3 regions of the Ruegeria sp. BHSB056 genome follow, and region 1 is predicted to be linked to each of the others. Evidence: riboswitches for the same ligand, from Rfam matches in the RefSeq annotation. Region 1 holds a riboswitch; each other region holds the start of a gene.
The links. Region 1 has a riboswitch for cobalamin ahead of AC2FND_RS14925 (ABC transporter substrate-binding protein). Riboswitches for the same ligand answer to the same signal wherever they lie in the genome.
Positions count from the first base shown of each region.

Region 1 (3,271 bases):
GGTATGAAAAAACCGGGGTTTACCAGACCGACAAATAATTCAACCTGAGCATCCTCCAGCAAGGTCTGGGCATAGGCTGTCCGCTGCCCGGCAAAAGGGTAAATCTGTCCATGTTGCAGGGCAGAACGTGTTGGGCCAAAGAACTTGTCGTTCGAAAGGATGACACTATCAACATTTGGATCATCTGGAAGAAGGGCGTGCAGCCCGTCTTGCGTTTCTGAATCAGACAAATCCTGAGCAAGGGCATCAGACAGAACCTTGACAAACTGACGTCCGCCGCGCGGTCCCAAGATCGCAGCACGGCAATCCGCCAAGGCCTGCTTGTTTGCCGAAAGCGAGGACAGCACTTGCCCTTCATCGGCGAAAGCGGCCCCGGCATGGATTACTAACTGCATCTTTTGTCCTTTTACCCTCAGGGGCTGTGTCCATCCCATTCTATGTCTTTGCGTCGCATGAAAATCTGCAACGAACCAACCGTGCGGTTTCTGCACTTTCTCAGGAAAACGGGCAATCCCCAAGTTCGAGTTAAAAATGAGGGTTGCAGTCCTCTGTCGGACGAAGTAATCGACTGCCAGTGCCCCTATAGCTCAGCTGGTAGAGCAACTGATTTGTAATCAGTAGGTCCGCGGTTCGAGTCCGTGTGGGGGCACCATTATCATCACCTCAGAGCCTTTGTTTCCTTATTTCATTGGGTTTTTAGCCCGAAAATTAGGGCACAAATGAGGGCACCCTTAATACACTTATACGCAAACACGTGAATCACAGTCTGTCCACCGGGTTAGGTGCTAGAACCCCTCCGCTCGAAATTCGCAAGAAACCGTTTTGAAGGCGGCCGGTGTGTTGGATGAGATCAGTGGACTGGGCCGCGACGAAAAGTGACGTCACGGGCACTTTGCTGGCGTTACCCAAAACGTAACAAGAATCCACCTGGAATCTTCAATTGTAGTCCGTTGAGAAAACAAAAAGCGCCGTCTTGTAGCGTGGTTTCTTGCTCCAAGAAAATCTGAGGGATACACCCGAGTTTTTTCTTGCCGCAGGGTAACTGTTAAGGTACCCGCGTTTTACCGGTCCCGATGTGGCTAAGAGGGAATCCGAGGTGCCTTTTGGTGCCAACCGGAACTGCCCCCGCAACTGTAGGCGGCGAGCGCTGTCCATTTCCGTCACTGGGCCATTTGGGTCTGGGAAGACAGGACAGACAAAGACCCGTCAGTCAGGAGACCTGCCGGTATGAAACCGAAACACACCGGGCGGGGTTGTCCGGGGAGGTTGCCGAAGAAACGCGCTGGGCGGGCTGTATTCCACTCTGCGCTTACAGCAGGCAGAAAAGCGTCTGTTGCTTCGGTAAATGCCCATTCACCCGTTCTCTGGTCATTGACACATGGAGATCGATTGTCATGTTTCTACGCACTGGCCTGATTGGCCTTTCCTTGCTGGCTACCAGCGCTGTCGCCGAAGGAAACTTTCCCCTAACCATCGAAAACTGCGGTCACTCGGTCACGTTTGACGCTCCGGTGACGTCGTCAGTCACGGTCGGCCAGGCCGCGACCGAGGTGCTTTATGCGCTGGGGTTGGGCGAACAGGTTCTTGGAACCTCGGTCTGGTTCAACGAGGTGCTGCCTGAATATGCCGAGGTGAATGCCAAGGTAGAGCGTCTGGCAGATAATGATCCCAGCTTTGAAAGCGTGGTTGCCAAGCGGCCGGGACTGGTCGCAGCGCAATATGAATGGCATGTCGGGCCCGAGGGCATCGTCGCCACGCGTGAGCAATTTCACGAACTGGGCATTCCAACGTACGTAATGCCTGCAGATTGCGTCGGCAAAGACAATACGGTCGGCGGCGATGGCACCCGCCTGCAAGCGTTCTCAACCGATACGCTGTATCAGGGTATCGAAGAACTGGCGGCAGCCTTTGATGTGCCCGAACGCGGCACGGAGCTGGTTGCCGAGTACAAGGCCCGCGAAGCCGCAGCCGTCGCCAAGGCGCAAGCCGTGAAGCTGGTCGACGTGTCAGCCGTGTTCTGGTTTTCCTCTCCTGAAATGGAAAGCGATCCGTTTGTGGCCGGACAAAAAGGCGCACCGGGATACATGATGAGCACATTGGGCATCCGCAACGTCATCGAGACGGATGAAGAATGGCCGACAGTGGGCTGGGAAACCATTGCCAAGGCCAATCCGACAGTGATCGTGATTGCCAAGATGGACCGCCGTCGCTTTGCTGCGGACGACTACCTGAAAAAGCTGGAGTTCCTGCGCACTGATCCGGTGACCAGCCAGATGGATGCGGTCAAAAATGATCGGATCGTCATTATGGATGCGCAGGCCATGGACGCCACCATCCGCGCAATCCCGGCACTGGAGGATCTGGCCGAGAAGCTGGATACCATCGGAAACAACCTGTGAACGAGGTCGCCGCAATCTTTCGGCAGAGTTTCAAGGCTGCGTGCCTTACTGTGCCATTGTTGATTGCGGCGGTCCTTGCGGGCGCGATGATCGGGGAAACCTCGCTGTCGCCCGATTTGGTTCTGTCCGTTCTGGCCAACAAGCTGGCCGGAGCGGACCTGCCCGTCGACCCCATTGATCAGGGTATTATCTGGAGCTATCGGCTTCCTCGCGCTCTGGTAGCGGCGTCCTGCGGCGCTGGTCTGGCCGTCGCCGGGGTCGTGTTGCAGGCTTTGCTGCGCAACCCGTTGGCCGACCCTTACATTTTGGGCATTTCTGCCGGGGCCTCGACGGGTGCCGTGGCTGTTACCATCTCTGGTTTGGGCGGGGGGGCTTTGTCGCTGTCTTTTGGCGCGTTCAATGGCGCGCTTTTGGCTTTTGGTTTTGTCGCGTTGCTGGCTCGTGCCGCTGGCGCAGGGGGCGGGCGGGCTGCGACGGCGCAGATCGTCTTAGCGGGAATTGCCGGGTCTCAGTTGTTCAATGCGCTGACGGCGTTCGTTATTGCCAAATCCGCCAATGCCGATCAGGCGCGCGGGATTATGTTCTGGCTGATGGGAAACCTCAGCGGTGTCCGTTGGCCAGATGTATATCTGGCCGTTCCGGTGGCACTTGCCGGTTGGCTTGTTTGCCGCTTTCACGCCAGAGCACTGGACGCGTTTATTTTCGGCTCTGATTCAGCGGCCTCGCTGGGCGTTCCAGTCCGGCGGGTGCAGGCAACCCTGATCTTTGCGACCGCACTTACAACAGCTGTTATGGTCTCGATCGTCGGATCCATTGGCTTTGTCGGGCTGGTCATCCCTCATGCCGCTCGGTTCCTTGTGGGGTCGGGACAT
Region 1 is NZ_JBXWSG010000068.1:1,879-5,149, reverse strand. Features, by position in the region: gene AC2FND_RS14935 (hypothetical protein) at 1-395, opposite strand, end outside; tRNA gene AC2FND_RS14930 (tRNA-Thr) at 577-652, shown strand; cobalamin riboswitch at 1,049-1,241, shown strand; gene AC2FND_RS14925 (ABC transporter substrate-binding protein) at 1,395-2,399, shown strand; gene AC2FND_RS14920 (FecCD family ABC transporter permease) at 2,396-3,271, shown strand, end outside.

Region 2 (3,271 bases), on a different contig from region 1:
GTACGCGCGTGTGACGCTTGGTATTTTCAGACGTTCATGGCCCGCGATTCTGTCGAACTGCGGGCCAGATATGGCGTGTTTTTTCGGATCACCTTCCTACCTCTGCTCGTTCACGGGGCGCGATGTAGTCTGGTGTTTGCCTTACCCTCAGGCGCGCCCTTGTGGCACAACCTCGTATCCCGGCTCTTCCGGCTCATCATCCGTCATTTCGGCTGGAAAGCCCGGGGCGGTGATATCCAGGCCGGTTGCCTCTTCCAGCCGTTTGATAATATTTGGTGAAAGCTCGCGTTCGCCATAGCGCGCGATACCATCGTTAAAGATGCTGATCATCACCGGGTTTATTTCCAGCGGCACCCCGGCGCGGTCGGCGACCTCCTGAAACAGACCGATATCCTTCTTCACCAGATCCATGGTGAAGGAAATATCGCGCGACCCGTTCAGGATGACCTGACTTTCGGTTTCGTGCACGAAGGACGTGCCGGACGAGATTTTGATCGCCTCATAGGTCGTGTTCAGATCCATCCCAGCAGCCTTTGCCGTAACCAGTGCTTCGGCACAGGTGATCAGGTTGGCGGTGGCAAGATAGTTGGTCATCACTTTCAGCACCGACGCCGAGCCCAGTTCACCGGTGTGCAAAACCCGGCGGCCCATTGTCGTCAGGAACGGCAGAATTCGTTCAAACGTTTCCCGGTCGCAGCCCGCAAAGATCGAGATATTGCCCGTCGCGGCACGGTGGCACCCGCCAGAAACCGGGCAATCGACGGCCGCACCGCCGCGCGATATGACTTCGGCACCCAGGCGTTTGACTTCCGCCTCGTCTGTGGTCGACATCTCCATCCAGATCTTGCCGGGGCCCACTTCGGGCAACATCTCCTGCATGACTGCGTCCGATGCTGCCGGAGACGGCAGACAGGTGATCACCGCATCGCAATCGCGCATCAACTGGGCGGGCCCCTCTGCCGCCTTTGCGCCTTTGGCGACAAACTCGGCCACCAGATCCGCGTTCAGGTCATGCACAGTCAGATCAATACCGTTGCGCAAAAGGGATCCCGAAAGCTTGCCGCCTACGTTACCCAGACCGATAAATCCCACTTTCATATGACGCATCTCCAAGTTCGTCGTTTTCCCGTCATGCGACCATATACCGAACACGTTCTTCATGCCGCCGAACGACGCCTACAGGTCGCTTTTTTCACCTTGGCTTATTTGTTGCGCGCGAACCGCTTGACAAGCGGGTCAGCGGTGCCGCATGTCCCTGTCGTTGGTGTCGGCGACAGCCGATGAAAAGGGAATGCGTCAACGGTTCATCCGCCAAACGCAGCCGCCCCCGCGACCGTGACCGGAGAGGATGCCCAATGCCACTGGCCTGTGCCGGGAAGGCGGGACATCCGACAGAGCGACCGCTCTGGCATCCGCAAGCCGGGAGACCTGCCAACACCCGAAGTTGAAACCGGGCGGGGTGTTCCGGTGTCGGGTCCATGTGCAGACGTGGTGCCCGCATGAAACCCCGTCCCCCGCGAAGAGGATTTGGGGGGATGAGAGACATGACCGAGACCGCACCGGTAGAGCTACTGGTTTGCACGACTTGCCGCCGGGGTCTGCCCGTCGAGGATGACGCCGAACGACCCGGCACATTGTTGCACAAGGCCCTGGAACAGGCTGCCTTGCCAGATGGTATCACTCTGAAACCTGTCGAATGCCTTTCGAACTGCGATCAGGGCTGTTCCATCGTTCTTCGGGGCGGGCCGGATCGCTGGACCTTTGTTTACGAGAACCTGAACGAAATCGATCACGTCGATGTCATCATCGATGGTGTGACCAAGTATCTGGCCACAGACGATGGTCTGGTGAAGTGGCGCGACCGTCCTGAACATTTCCGCAAAAACTGCGCCTCGCGCATTCCCCCGATTGGAGGCTGAGATCATGTCGAACCTAGAAAAACTTCCCGTCACCGTGATCACCGGCTTTCTGGGCTCGGGCAAAACCACGCTGGTGCGCCATCTGATGCAGAACCCGCAGGGAAAGCGGCTGGCGATTGTTGTTAACGAGTTTGGAGATGTGGGTGTTGATGGCGACATTCTGAAATCCTGCGCAATACCGGATTGCCCTGCGGAAAACATCATGGAACTGGCAAACGGCTGCATTTGCTGCACCGTGGCTGATGATTTCATCCCGACCATCGAGGCGCTGATGGCGCTGGAACCGCGCCCGGATCACATCCTGATCGAAACATCCGGCCTTGCACTGCCCAAACCGCTGCTGAAAGCATTTGATTGGCCTGATATCCGTTCGAAAATCACTGTTGATGGCGTGATCGCGCTGGCCGATGCCGAGGCCGTGGCCGCCGGTCGCTTTGCTCCGAACGTTGAAGCGGTGGATGCCCAACGGCTGGCTGATGACTCGATTGATCACGAAACACCCTTGTCCGAGGTGTTCGAGGATCAGATCTCGTGCGCGGATATCATCCTGCTGACCAAGCCCGATCTGGCAGGTCCCGAAGGTGTCGCGAAAGCTAAACAGATTATCGCCGCCGAGGCGCCGCGCCCGCTTCCCGTCGTCGAGGTCGCAGAGGGTGTCGTCGACGTGCGTGTCGTGCTTGGCCTTGAGGCTGCCGCCGAAGATGACATGGACGCCCGCCCGTCACATCACGATGGCCATCACGATCATGAGCATGACGATTTCGAAAGCATCATCGTCGAGTTACCGGAACAGACCGACCCGGCGGAACTGGTAGCCAGGATTGAACGTCTTGCATCTGAGCTGAATATCCTGCGCGTCAAAGGCTATGCCGCCGTCACAGGCAAACCGATGCGCCTGCTGGTTCAGGCTGTCGGCGCGCGGGTTCGTCACCAATACGACCGCCCGTGGGAGCCCGGTGAAGAGCGCCGCTCGCGCCTGGTCGTGATTGCCGAGCATGACGACATCAAAGAGGCCGAGATCCGTGATATCCTCGTGGGTGTGACCGAGGTTGCCGAGTAAGTCATGCACGTCGTCTTTCGCGAAAGCCACGGGCTCGAGGAAACCGAGACCCCAACCGATCTGGGCCAAAGCCCGGCTGATCTGGTTGTGCTGTCCTTTTCCGACAGTGACCTGGGCGCTTTCGCGGCGGGCTGGCATCGCGGCGGCGGACCTGAGGGGCGGATGCCCACGATGCGGCTGGCCAATCTTGCAGCACTGAAACACCCCCTGTCCGTCGACACCTATGTTGAACAGACACTTGAAGGCGCAAAGGGCATCCTGATCCGTCTGATCGGTGGCGTGCCCTATTGGT
Region 2 is NZ_JBXWSG010000023.1:41,348-44,618, forward strand. Features, by position in the region: gene AC2FND_RS08365 (NAD(P)-dependent oxidoreductase) at 148-1,161, opposite strand; cobalamin riboswitch at 1,246-1,450, shown strand; gene AC2FND_RS08370 (DUF1636 family protein) at 1,545-1,919, shown strand; gene cobW (cobalamin biosynthesis protein CobW) at 1,924-2,979, shown strand; partial or broken gene AC2FND_RS08380 (cobaltochelatase subunit CobN) at 2,983-3,271, shown strand, end outside.
Region 2: it holds a riboswitch for cobalamin, as region 1 does, so the genes downstream of both, AC2FND_RS08370 (DUF1636 family protein) here and AC2FND_RS14925 (ABC transporter substrate-binding protein) in region 1, are expected to answer to the same signal.

Region 3 (3,271 bases), on a different contig from region 1:
CGTCGGGTCCGATGCAGTTCATGCCCTTGGCGATGATCCGCGCCGTGGTCGTTTTTCCCGTTCCGCGAATGCCGGTCATGATAAAGGCCTGCGCGATCCGGTCGGCCTCGAAAGCGTTCTTCAGGGTGCGCACCATGGCATCCTGCCCCACCAGGTCGGCAAAGGTTTCCGGACGGTATTTGCGGGCGAGAACCTGATAGGCGGGGCTGGGCGTGTCTGTCATGTCTTCTCGCTCGGATTCGGTGCTTCGGCACAGCGTAGTGGCGGCGGCAGCCCGCGTCCACTGTGGGGCGCGATGATTTTTTGTTTCAGGAACGGCCTGGTTTCCAACTAAACTGGACCAGCGGATTTAATGACTCATTTCTTAAAGAGTACCTTGGGGGAGGACGCACTTCATGTCGCAATTGGTCATCTTTGCTCTGCAGGTCGGAGGCGGGACGCTTGCCCTTACTTCTATGCCCGGGCGTGGCGGGGATTACGCCACCGATCTGGATACGATTGCGGCGTGGAAACCGGGCCTTGTGATTTCAATGACGACGGATGTCGAAATGCTTCAGGATGGCGCGCAGCACTTTGGCAGTGACATCCAAAGCCGGGCCAGCCGGTGGGTTCACCTGCCAATCGAAGATTTTGGGGCGCCAACGCAAGCGGTTCGGAAGGCCTGGCCAGAGGTCAGCGCCACGGCCCGACATGCACTGTCGGGTGGTGGCCGGGTCCTAGTGCACTGCCGTGGTGGGTGCGGCAGGTCCGGGATGATTGTTCTGCGACTGATGGTTGAATGCGGTGAACGCGCCAGTGACGCACTGGACCGCCTGCGGGCCGTACGCCCGTGCGCTGTCGAAACCGATGCGCAGCTGGCCTGGGCGTCCCGGATCACGCCGGCACAGGTGGAAGTGGGATCAAGCTGAAAGCTGCTGAGGTGCGTAACCGAATTTCGGGGGTCGGATCGTTGAAACCTCGATCATGGCGCAAGGCGGGTTCGCGACAATGCCCGATGGCAGCGTGCTGAATTGAGGTCCGAAGATCAAATCGGCATAGGCATCCAGATCCCGAATTGCTGTATCAGGGTGCGCCCCGCAGAAAACGCGAACGCCGTCGGATCGCGCTCGGATCGCCGCCATGCACCCCTCCGCGCAATGTGACAGCGCGCTGTTACCTTCAAATTCGAAATCCTCGCTGGTGGCCGAAACCGCCTGCGCCATGGCTTCGGAAATCGAGCGGGCCAGTCGCGCCAAAGCCGGGCAGGTTTTGCCCGTCCGCTGGCACACAGTTGCGCTGTATACGTGTGATTTTGTCTTCCAGATCATCCTGCGCCCTCCGCGCGTGGTGGGCTGGATATTGGAGCAGGTGGGACAGCATCTCGCTGTCAGGACCTGCCCGGACACCCCGCCCGAGTTTCGGTTTCAGTTCCGATGGCAGGTCTCCTGACTTGCGGGTCATTGCTCTGCCGACCTTCCCAGCCCATGGGCCAGTGGTATTTCGGCATTGCTTACCGCTTACAGTTGCGGGGGCAGTCGCGGACTAGGTTGATGTCTGTATGACCAGACAAACCGCACCGTGTTCCCTTTTCATCCCGACCTCTTGTGGGGGCCGGAAACCATCACACAACCGCTAGCGCCTGATCGCGTTCCGAGTCAAGCCGATCTTTAGGCCGGACGTTTGGTCATGCTGGATGCGATTTACGTTCCGGCCTAGTGTCGTCGGCATCGAAGGCAGGCAAACCATTGTTTCAGGGAAAGCCGGGGATCATGTTGGATTCGGAACAGACGGTGTTGATCGAAGATTTCCGCTTTCCGTCCGGGTCTGTGACCTTGTCGGCGCGGCTGTACCGGCCAGTGGGTGAGCCGGAAACCGTTGTCGTGCTGAACAGTGCCACAGGTGTGCCGCGTGACTATTATCAACACTTCGCGCGATGGCTGGCCGCCGAGCGGGGGATAGCTTGCCTGACCTATGACTATCGGGACTACGGGCTTTCTTTGGTCGGCCGCCTGAAAGACGCAACCGCGACAATGGCGGATTGGGCGTTGATCGACATGCCAGCGGCACGGGCCGAGATGCGCAGGCGGTTTCCTAAGGCGCAGCAGTGGACCATCGGCCATTCGGTCGGTGCGATGCTGGGGCCGGTGCAGCCGGATATCGACCAGATCGACCGTATGATCGGTGTGTGTTCGGGGCTGGTGACTTTGAAAGATCACCCATGGCCCTATCGGGGTTTGGCGGGGCTGTTCTGGTATGGCCATGCACCGCTGATGGTGCGGGCACTTGGCTATCTGCCCGGCAAAGCAATCGGGTTTGGGTCGGACCTGCCCGCCTCGGTCTACTGGCAATGGCGCAAATGGTGTACAGCTCCTCTTAGCTACGTTCCCGAGATCGGGCAGAATTTGCCTGATGCGCATTGGGGCAGTTCTGGAACACCTGTGGATCTGTTTACCTTCGAAGATGACCAGATGGCTCCGCCCGAGGCGGTTTGGCGCCTTGCCGATCTGTACGGCCCCGAGGCCAGACGCCACCTTCTGAAGCCCGCTGAATTCGGACTGCCGGAGGTTGGTCACATTGGGGCATTTGCCCGGCGCAATGCAGCGGTCTGGCCGCGCCTGATCGCCTGATCAGACGCGACGCAGGTTTTCCATAACACCTTGCAGCTATGGCCGTTTACGAAGTTTCTTGTCCTGCATGACACCGCGCACCATCTTGCCAAACGCCCTGTCCCGCGCCCGCGATTGCGCAACGGTTTCCGAGTTTCGCTGATCTTCACGCCGCAGCTTGCGCCAGCGGTCCAGCCGCGCCGGATCAAGCACGCCTTCGTCGATTGCGCTCTGCACGGCACAGCCGGGCTCGGTTTCGTGCTGACAATCCGAAAAGCGGCAGCTTTGGCCAAGCTCTGTGATGTCCGAGAATACGTCGTCGATCCCGTCCTGGGCGTCCAGCAGGCGCAATGCGCGCATTCCGGGCGTGTCGATCAACCATCCACCGTTTCTCATCCGGTGCAACGCGCGCACCGTTGTCGTGTGCCTGCCCCGTGCGTCGTCTTCGCGAATTCCAGACGTGGCGAGGTTTTGATCTGTCATGGTGTTGCTGAGCGTCGTTTTACCCACGCCCGACGACCCGACCAGCGCGCCGGTCTGGCCTTTGGGACACCATGCCAGAACCTTTTCGACATCTGCCGGATCCCGAGCGTTGATCGTCAAAACCGTCAAAAACGGGTCCAGAGATTCCACTTGTCCCGAGAAACTTCCGGGATCATCCGACTGGTCAGCTTTCGTCAGGACAA
Region 3 is NZ_JBXWSG010000054.1:9,177-12,447, forward strand. Features, by position in the region: gene AC2FND_RS13420 (DNA polymerase III subunit gamma/tau) at 1-223, opposite strand, end outside; gene AC2FND_RS13425 (protein-tyrosine phosphatase family protein) at 396-908, shown strand; gene AC2FND_RS13430 (hypothetical protein) at 900-1,121, opposite strand; gene AC2FND_RS13435 (hypothetical protein) at 1,120-1,428, shown strand; cobalamin riboswitch at 1,398-1,616, opposite strand; gene AC2FND_RS13440 (alpha/beta hydrolase family protein) at 1,749-2,606, shown strand; gene rsgA (ribosome small subunit-dependent GTPase A) at 2,643-3,271, opposite strand, start outside.
Region 3: it holds a riboswitch for cobalamin, as region 1 does, so the genes downstream of both, AC2FND_RS13430 (hypothetical protein) here and AC2FND_RS14925 (ABC transporter substrate-binding protein) in region 1, are expected to answer to the same signal.